3 regions of the Dysgonomonas sp. GY75 genome follow, and region 3 is predicted to be linked to each of the others. Evidence: riboswitches for the same ligand, from Rfam matches in the RefSeq annotation. Region 3 holds a riboswitch; each other region holds the start of a gene.
The links. Region 3 has a riboswitch for cobalamin ahead of IR083_RS20600 (cobyric acid synthase). Riboswitches for the same ligand answer to the same signal wherever they lie in the genome.

Region 1: it holds a riboswitch for cobalamin, as region 3 does, so the genes downstream of both, IR083_RS16225 (anaerobic ribonucleoside triphosphate reductase) here and IR083_RS20600 (cobyric acid synthase) in region 3, are expected to answer to the same signal.
Region 2: it holds a riboswitch for cobalamin, as region 3 does, so the genes downstream of both, IR083_RS04635 (precorrin-2 C(20)-methyltransferase) here and IR083_RS20600 (cobyric acid synthase) in region 3, are expected to answer to the same signal.

What each region holds. Positions count from the first base shown of each region.
Region 1 covers NZ_JADCLQ010000038.1:71,275-74,557, reverse strand. The annotation lists gene IR083_RS16230 (threonine/serine exporter ThrE family protein) at 1-103, opposite strand, end outside; cobalamin riboswitch at 280-531, opposite strand; cobalamin riboswitch at 770-966, shown strand; gene IR083_RS16225 (anaerobic ribonucleoside triphosphate reductase) at 1,140-3,283, shown strand, end outside.
Region 2 covers NZ_JADCLQ010000009.1:66,546-69,828, forward strand. The annotation lists gene IR083_RS04625 (helix-turn-helix transcriptional regulator) at 1-182, shown strand, start outside; gene IR083_RS04630 (MaoC family dehydratase) at 284-751, opposite strand; cobalamin riboswitch at 1,614-1,923, shown strand; gene IR083_RS04635 (precorrin-2 C(20)-methyltransferase) at 2,038-2,742, shown strand; gene IR083_RS04640 (ABC transporter substrate-binding protein) at 2,749-3,283, shown strand, end outside.
Region 3 covers NZ_JADCLQ010000052.1:294,660-297,942, reverse strand. The annotation lists gene IR083_RS20605 (aminotransferase class I/II-fold pyridoxal phosphate-dependent enzyme) at 1-445, opposite strand, end outside; gene IR083_RS20600 (cobyric acid synthase) at 538-2,016, opposite strand; cobalamin riboswitch at 2,083-2,397, opposite strand; gene IR083_RS20595 (B3/4 domain-containing protein) at 2,469-3,131, shown strand.

The DNA.
Region 1 (3,283 bases), on a different contig from region 3:
CACAGTGAGCTCCCGATTCCAGAAGAATTGTACTTACCTCCAAAATCAGATCGGCAAATTTTGTTGCGGACATGCCTTTGTCCTTTGGCCAAACATTTTCCATTTTGTTCGCTTTATAAAATTAATCTGCGGGAGAATAAATAATTCCGTCGATACCTTAAATAGAGATTTCTGTTATGCATACATAACTAAAACAATGCAACTTTGACTGTTACACAAAACCGGCTCTATCCGAACATGAATTTTCACTTCTCCGACTTGCCTCTAATCCTCGAAAGACAAAATCATACTATTACTGGCAGGTCTTCTGACTTACTCTTGCTCCGTGCAGCCTTCCCGATAGACAGTTGTCTGTCGACCAGTGGCATTGGGTATCGCCCGGAACAACATCAATGAATGTTAACTGATGACTGTTAACTGTTCACTGAAAAGAGTTTACAGCAGCGGGTCTGTTCAGGACTTGCACCTGATTCCCTTTTCATTACTTATCCGAAGATGCGGACTTGTAACACCAATAATTGGATACAAAGTTGGAATAAAAAATTGAAATAATAATATATTAAGAAAGTATTTTTTCTGTAACTATCGGTAAATCATCCGGAATAAAGATAAATTAATATTATAAATTAAACTATTTAGAAAACTTTTCAACAATATTAAAAATTTATTTATCTGATAATATGAAACTTAAAATTTATTTTGGAAAACTTCAGCATTATTTTAAGATAAATAAATCTCATTTTTGAAAACCATATAAAAAAAATAATCTACCTTTGTTGTCATATACGGTTCTGAAATAAAATCGGATGAAAAGGGAATCAGGTGTAAGTCCTGAACTATCCCCGTAGCTGTAAATTTCAAGAAAAAGTTAGGCTCTCACGCCACTGATCAACAGACAACTGAATATTGGGAAGGCGCCTAGCAGAGAAATGAGTCAGAAGACCTGCCGTGTATACATTCGTAGCTTTCGGGAGAAAAGCGATAGAATAGAATATGCGGTGACTTTACATCATTAATCTCTCTTCGCCTATTTTGGTCTCTATCCCCGTCAGTTACATTGAAACAATGTATCATTAATTAACAATTGACGACGCGAAAGCGTGTCGAATACTTTCTTTTACTTATAACATAATACAACCATGATCCAGACAGTCGTAAAAAGAGACGGGCGCATCGTCGGCTTCAATGAAGAAAAGATAATGGCAGCCATTCGCAAAGCCATGTTACACACCGAACAAGGAGAAGACTCTTCCCTGATAAGACGCATCACGGATTTTATCTCTTGCCAAGGCAACGAGCAAATGACCGTAGAGCAAATTCAGGACATGGTAGAAGTGGAACTGATGAAAAGTCCACGCAAGGAAGCGGCCAAGAAATATATCGCTTACCGCGACCAACGCAATATTGCCCGAAAAGCCAAGACCCGGGACATGTTTCTCGAAATCATAGAGACCAAATCGAATGATATCACACGCGAAAATGCCAATATGAATGCCGATACCCCGGCAGGAATGATGATGAAATTTGCAAGTGAAACAACCAAGCCTTTTGTCGACGACTACTTGCTGCTACCGGAGGTAAAAGAAGCTGTCCGCCGAAATTATTTACATATTCATGACAAGGATTATTATCCGACCAAAAGCCTCACCTGCGTACAACACCCGCTAGATAAGATACTTCAGCATGGATTCAATGCCGGACATGGCGAATCACGCCCGGCTAAACGTATTGAAACTGCAAGCATGCTCGGCTGTATATCTATGGAAACAGCCCAGAATGAAATGCATGGCGGCCAATCCATCCCTGCGTTCGATTTCTACCTGGCACCTTTTGTCAGACGCAGCTTTATTGAAGAGATAAAAGTGCTGGAACAGATAAATGGTCTTGACTATAAACATCTTTATGAGATTTCGATAGAAGATTATCTATCAAAAGACCTGACCGGGTTGCAGAATGACGAAAGAATTATCCAACATGCCATAAACCGCACAGTGAGCCGCGTACATCAGTCGATGGAAGCCTTCATCCATAACATGAACACCATACACTCCCGGGGAGGCAATCAGGTGGTATTCAGTTCTATTAATTATGGAACGGATACTTCTGCCGAAGGAAGATGCATCATGCGGGAACTGTTAATAAGCACAGATGAAGGCGTGGGCAACGGAGTAACAGCCATTTTCCCCATACAGATATGGAAAAAGAAGCGGGGAGTAAGCTATTTACCAACAGACCGGAATTACGATTTATACCAACTGGCATGCAAGGTGAGCGCACATCGTTTCTTCCCTAACTTCCTGAATCTGGACGCGACATTCAACCAGCATGAAGAATGGAAGGAGAGCGATCCCCGCCGTTTTGAGTACGAGGTGGCAACAATGGGTTGCCGTACCCGCGTATTTGAAAACCGTTTTGGAAAGAAAACATCGGTAGGCAGAGGCAACCTTTCTTTCTCTACACTTAATCTGGTGCGCATTGCTTTGGAATGCAGAAACATAGAAAACGAGAAGGAAAGGATCGACTGCTTTTACAGGAAACTGGATCAGATGCTCGATCTGGCCGCTCTCCAATTGCATCGCCGCTTCGAGTTCCAAAAGACAGCCGCTCCCAAACAGTTTCCTTTGTTAATGTCGGTGCTATGGGAAGGTTGCGAGCAGCTGGCAGGCGAGGATACAATAGAGAAAGTTATCAATCAGGGTACACTCGGCATAGGTTTCATCGGGCTTGCCGAGGCTTTGGTCGCCCTTATAGGCAAGCACCATGGAGAAGATGAAAATGCGCAGAAACTAGGTCTGGAAATGATAACATATATGAGAGACCGGGTAAATGAGTATTCCGATAAATATCAGCACAACTATAGTGTACTGGCGACTCCCGCTGAAGGACTTGCCGGACGGTTTACAAGGCGCGACAAAAAAGATTTCGGACTTATTGAAGGAATTACAGACCGGGAATATTATACAAACTCAAACCATGTACCTGTATATTATTCATGCAGCGCACATCAGAAAGCCAAGATCGAAGCTCCTTATCACGATCTTACACGTGGCGGGCATATATTCTATGTCGAAATGGATGGTGACGCAACTCATAATCCCGAAGCCATTATGACTGTCGTAGATATGATGGACAAATACAATATCGGCTATGCTTCGGTGAACCATAACCGGAACCGTTGCCTGAAATGCGGATACGAAAATGCAGCTACACAAATAAATGAGTGTCCTCGTTGCGGAAGCTTGCAAATAGACCGCCTGCAACGCATAACAGGCTATCTGGTGGG
Region 2 (3,283 bases), on a different contig from region 3:
ATCTCACCATCGATGGAGAAGAATTTCTCACCATTAAAAATTTAGACAAATCTGATATAGGTGATGACTTTATAAGGCTTTCCGGATACAATCAGAAATATCACCCAAAAGATGTGCCGATAAATCGTATACAATGGAAAGCAATAGTAAAGGCCTGCATCAATTACAATTCGGTGATATAATACCGGATAAACAGCCTATCACTCTATCTTCTCTAACAGATAAAAAGGGATACTCTAAATCATTAAAGTATCCCTCTCTTATAGTATCTGCAATATTTCTCTTAACTATTGAAGTGATATAGAAATATTACGGTTTCTTCCAATGCATTCTTCGGGCAGTCTTTTATTTCCAGGACAACCTTCAATTCGGCTTTGGCTATACCTCTCAGGTTAACAAGCGATGCCAGGGTAACCCGTAAACGTACTTCACTATCGACAATTACTGCCTGATTAAATTTCAACTTTTCGATACCGTAATTTATCAGCATCTTTATATTGTTTACCTCTATTATCTGATCCCAAAGATAGGGCAAGATAGACACCATGAGATAACCATGTGCAATTGTACTTTTGAAAGGACTCTCAACCTTCGCTCTTTCTTCATCCACATGAATCCATTGATAATCAAGCGTAGCTTCTGCAAATTTGTTGATGCGGTCTTGAGATATTTTCAGCCAATCAGAAGTCCCCAGTTCTTTTCCTACATACTGCTCAAAATCGGCATAGGAATTAATAATAAGTTTAGCCATAAAAAGTTAATTAACAAATACAGCATAAAAATATCTATATTAAACGATATTACCAAATAAACACAATAAGGATTATAAAATTAACTATATTTTAATCGATGGACATGCTATCTTATTAAAATCGGCTTCAGACAACATTATCAAATCTAAAACCTGACAAACCTGACAGTTTTTCTCATTTTCTCACCTGTCAGCTTTTTGGTATATTTCTTATCTTCAGGTTTCAGTCTTAAGCTTCCTCCACTTTTAAGTTGAGGAAAGAGTTGATTATTTTAGCAGGCTTTGACCAAATACTTATCGGCTAAAGTCTGTTTCAATGAGTCATTTATATAAGGCTTTACAACCAGCCCCGTAAGGAAGCCAGGGAGTTAAAACCTGACAAACCTGACACTATTTTCTTCTTTTTTATTTGTCCGTTTTCTTCACAACCCTTTTTTGTTACACTGAATATCACTAGGCATGGACAGAAGAACACTGAATAAAAAAGTAACAAAGGTGACACAGAAAACAATTAATAATTAAGAATGAAAAATTAATAATTAGCTTGTCATACGGAGCAGAACAAAGCATCTCGTCAGTGAACAGTCATCAGTTAGCAACCTGTATCTCGTGTCTCATATAACTTTCAACTTATTACTTAAAACTCATTACTTGTTAAAAGGTAACACATGTAACACATGTAACACTTATCACTCATTTGCTAATATGCTAATTTACAAATCTGCTAATCTCCTAATCAAAATTTGGCTCCGCCGATTTTCAATTCAAAGAGCTATAAGCTAACAGCTAAAGGCTATCGGCTATACACATAGATAAAGTTATTTCATATACATTATATAAATCTTTATAAATTTAATTCCATATCTTTGCACTAAGTTTTGGTGTTACAAATCCGCATTGCCGGATGAGTGATTAAAAGGGAATCAGGTGCAAATCCTGAACAGACCCGCTGCTGTAAGCTCTATTCAGAGAACAGTTAACAGTCATCAGTTAACAATGTTTCTGAAAAAAGTTTTTGGACAATACTCAAACCACTGATTGACAGTCATCAGTCATCAGCTATCAGTTAATAATTTTTGTTAACTGTTAACTGCTCACTGTTAACTGAAGATTGGGAAGGCCGTTCAAAGATGGAGTAAGTCAGAAAACCTGCCGGAACATTATTAGTTGAAAGCTCGCGGTTTAGGCTTAAATACTATTTACAGACAACACACGTACCTGTTCGTCTATTATAGTCCTATACTAAAGGCATCTGATTTTTAACTCCAATAAAATGGATTGTATAGATGTTTGATTCCGTTACATTCGTATCTCTCGGTCCCGGAGACCCGGAACTGATAACCTTGAAAGGTTTGAAAACACTGCAAGAAGCAGATTTGATATTTTGTCCGTCAACCGCCCTTCCCCAAGGAAAAAGCTCCTCACGGGCAAAAGATGTCCTATTGCAATTGGGCTTCGATGAATCAAAACTGAACACATTCAATGTGCCTATGAACAAAGACCGTTCTCTGGCCATTGAGAGCTACAAGGCTGTGGCGAAAGAAATATCGGACAGGTATAAATCCGGACATAAAATAGCTGTTACAGCCGAAGGCGATGCCGGATTCTACTCTACCATCTATTACATAAGCGAATATCTTACACAGGAGAATATACCTGTCAGCCGCATCGCGGGCGTGCCTGCGTTTATAGCCTGTGGCACTCTGGCCAACATTCACATTGTGAAACAAGAGGAAGAACTCGAAGTTATTCCGGGTATCATAACATTAAACAACCTGAAAGAAAAACTGGAGAAAGGTAAAGCCATTGTACTGATGAAAGCTTCGCAATGTGAAGAGGTTATAATGGAAGCATTAGAAAATATTCAGGACGCCACTTTCCACTATTTTGAAAATGTGGGAATAGCTGAGAAAGAATTCTATACACAAGACAAGCAAGTCATTGTAAGCCGGAAATTCCCTTACTTTTCACTAATAATAATCCGCAAATAAACAAATATGAAATTTCTTGCCCGTTCAATAATCCTGCTTGCTTTTGGCTGCTTCATAGCATGCAACTCGAATAAAAAAGATAGCAACAATATTTCAGGCTCGCACGATACATTAAATATCAAATATGCAAAAGGCTTTACCGTATCCGAACATGGAAATTACAAACTGGTAGATATACACGATCCTTCCGGCGAAAGCGACACCAAATATCAATATGCATTGTTGAAACGAGGAGAAGATAAAACGGGAATACCTGCCGGGTACCAGATTATAGAAGTCCCCGTAAGAAGTGTGGTATGTATGACCACCCTGCAAATTTCCAATTTTATCAAATTAGATGCTGTAGACAAAATAGCAGGGATAACCAGCACCCGTTTCCTGTTCAATCCTCAGCTAAACGAACAATTGAAAACCGGGAAAACAAGAAAAATCGGTATCGAAGGCGAGTTTGACAACGAAGTGGTTATGGCTCTTGATCCCGATATTATCCTTGTTTCGCCCTTCAAGCGCGGTGGTTATGATGCTATCCGCAATCTGGATA
Region 3 (3,283 bases):
CTTTCAGTATATTTTTATCCGTTACCGTACCCGTCGGATTGTTAGGATTGCAAAGCCATACCAAACGGGCATCCTGAGGTACTTCGCCGAGAGATGCAGACCAGTATATCGTATGATTGTTGATAGTTGCGGCATCGCCATATTCACTGAAAGTAGGGTATATTATTGCCGATTGGGTATTGTTAAACGCCTGAGCGATCAGATAAATGGCTTCCGTGGCTCCATTGGTCACACATATATTATCCGTATTAACCTTGTACTTCTCAGCCAACAATTCAACCAGAGAGGATGCGTCGGGTTCGGGATAAGAATGTATAGCACTGATATGAGCGCACAGATGCTCCTGCAAGGTGGATAAATCCTGCCCGCTGCGTATATTGGAACTGAAATTGCTTACAATCTTCTTTCCGTGAGTATATATATCATCGCCGTGTCCGAGTATCATGTCGTAATTAGTTAATTCGTAAATTAGCAGATTAGCAAATAGAGTTAAAAAATAATTTCATCATCAAATTTGCTAATTTTCGAGTTTGCTAATCAACTAATTATCCTATACACCAGCTCCATATCCACATGACTGCGCACATGGTCGGCTAGCTTATTGTATTGTTCTTCTTTAAACGCCTTGAAGTCGAATGGTGTATCCGACAGCTTTCCAATATAAGGAGCTAACAGATAATCAATGACAGCCCCGTTATCAAGAATGCCATGTATATATGTGCCAAAACATTTCTCATTCAGGAAATAGCCGTCAGTACGGCTGTCCTCCAATGTATTTAATGGCGAAAGGCTGGTATCTTCCACGGGAATAGTTGCCCCCATATGTATCTCATATCCTTCGCAAACGGTGTCGGAACCGAGAAAAGAAAACTTCACCTGACGGGTCACCTTTTCCCCTTCCATCTGTGTAGTTACAGGTAGCAAGCCCAATCCGGGCAGACGCTCAATATTGCTTTCCACATGATGAGGGTCACAGACCTCCTGCCCCATTATCTGATAACCACCGCAGATACCTACTACTGTAGCTCCGTTCTTATGGGCTTTCACAATACTTTGCGCTACACCATTACGACGCAGTTCGTACAGGTCATGCAGCGTGCTCTTGCTTCCGGGAATAAGTACAATATCCGCCTTTTCTATTTCATCCGTATTATTGGTATAATACAGATGCACGCGGGGATCACGTTCCAGCACATTGAAATCGGTAAAGTTGGATAGATGACGTAGCAAGACAACAGCCACATTCACCTTGCCATGTGTTGCCTGCAAGTTTTTGGTTTGCAGCATCACTGAATCTTCCTCCTCTATATATATATCTTTATAGTAAGGTACTACCCCGATAACAGGGATGCCACACAGGTCTTCGATCATTTTCACTCCCGATTCGAAAAGCCTGATATCACCCCGGAATTTATTGATAAGAATACCTTTTACATACTTGCGCTCTTCCTCGGTAAGTAACATTATAGAACCATACACCGAAGCGAATACTCCGCCCCTGTCTATGTCCGCTACCAATATTACATTAGCCCCGGCATGTATCGCCATCGGCATATTCACAAGGTCCACAGCCCGCAGATTGATTTCGGAGATACTGCCTGCCCCTTCCATCACAATAGGGTTGTACCGCCGGGCCAGACGGTCGAATGCATCATTTACTTCCTTCCGCAGTTCTTCGCGCCCTTCCACCCTGAAATACTCATAAGCATGCTGGTTTCCCACCGGTTTGCCATTTAACACGACCTGACAGACCTTATCGGTCGTAGGCTTCAGCAACAAAGGGTTCATATCGGTATGGCAGGGAACACCCGCAGCCTCGGCCTGAACGGCTTGTGCACGCCCTATCTCAAGCCCTTCGGGGGTAGCATATGAATTGAGAGCCATATTCTGCGCCTTGAATGGAGCCGGCTGATAACCGTCTTGCAGAAATATGCGACAAAAGGCCGATGTAATAATACTTTTACCTACATCGCTGCCTGTTCCCGCAAACATAATGGGATTGAGCCGTTTCGTCATTATTTTTGATCCTCTGATATTTTAATCCTTATGTATTTTAATATATCCCTGACCCCGGGGATATAAAAACCGAATATTTTGTCCGGCAGGTTTCCTGACTTGCTCTATCTTTGAACGGCCTTCCCATTTTCAGTAAACAGTTATCAGTTAACAGTTAACAGTTTTTTTTGACTGTTTACTGATTACTGTATCACTGATTACTGTGAAACAGTGGTATTTGGTATTGCTCAAAGACTTTTCAGCAACATTGCTAACTGATGACCGTTAACTGTTAACTGAATAGAGACCACAGTAGCGGGTACTGTTCCGGATTCTGACCGGATTCCCTTTTCATGTAAAAGACGAGTGTCTGTTTACATCACCAAAACAGTTACAAAGATAGCTTTTTATTGAGGTTATACAATACGAAAATTGTAACTTTGAAATTCTGTTAATCGAGATATATTATTAGAATGATAGAAATAAAGGTATCGGAGGAAATAAGGAAATCCTGCCCCGCTTTTGCCGGAGCAGCCATTTGTGCCAAAGTAAAGAATACCCCTCATAATGAAGATTTATGGAAACAGATAGACAAGTGTGTCGCTGAATACAAGAAAAATCACCAGATAGAAGATATAAAGAAGAATCCGGCTATCGCCGCTACCCGTGCGACATATAAAAAGCTCGGAAAAGACCCGAACCGTTATCGCCCCTCATCTGAAGCCCTTTGCCGCCGCATCGTCAGGGAATTACCCTTGTACCAGATAGATACATTGGTAGACCTTATTAATCTGGTCTCTATCCGTACAGGTTATTCTATCGGAGGATTCGATGCCGATAAGATAAAAGGCAACACGCTGACATTAGGTGTCGGGATGGCAGATGAGCCCTATGAAGGAATCGGGCGGGGTATGCTGAATATTGAAGGAATCCCCGTATATCGCGATGCTACCGGTGGTGTGGGAACGCCGACAAGTGACAATGAGCGGACAAAGATAGAACCAAGTACAACTAATTTTCTGGCTATCATAAACGGATATAGCGGAAAAGAGGGATTGGACGAAACCGTGAAATATATGCAATCTTTGCTGAAAGATTTTGCAGATTCGGATGGCGGGGAAATTATTTTCTTTTAGTCTTTTTTTTGAAGGGATCGCATAGAACTTTATCTATACATTAATGTTACAATTGAGTGTGCCCCATGGGCATTTACAAGTTACAAGAATAATTAATAATAAAGGATAGAACTTACAGATGAAAATGTATAAAAAAGTGTAAAGTTTGTCAA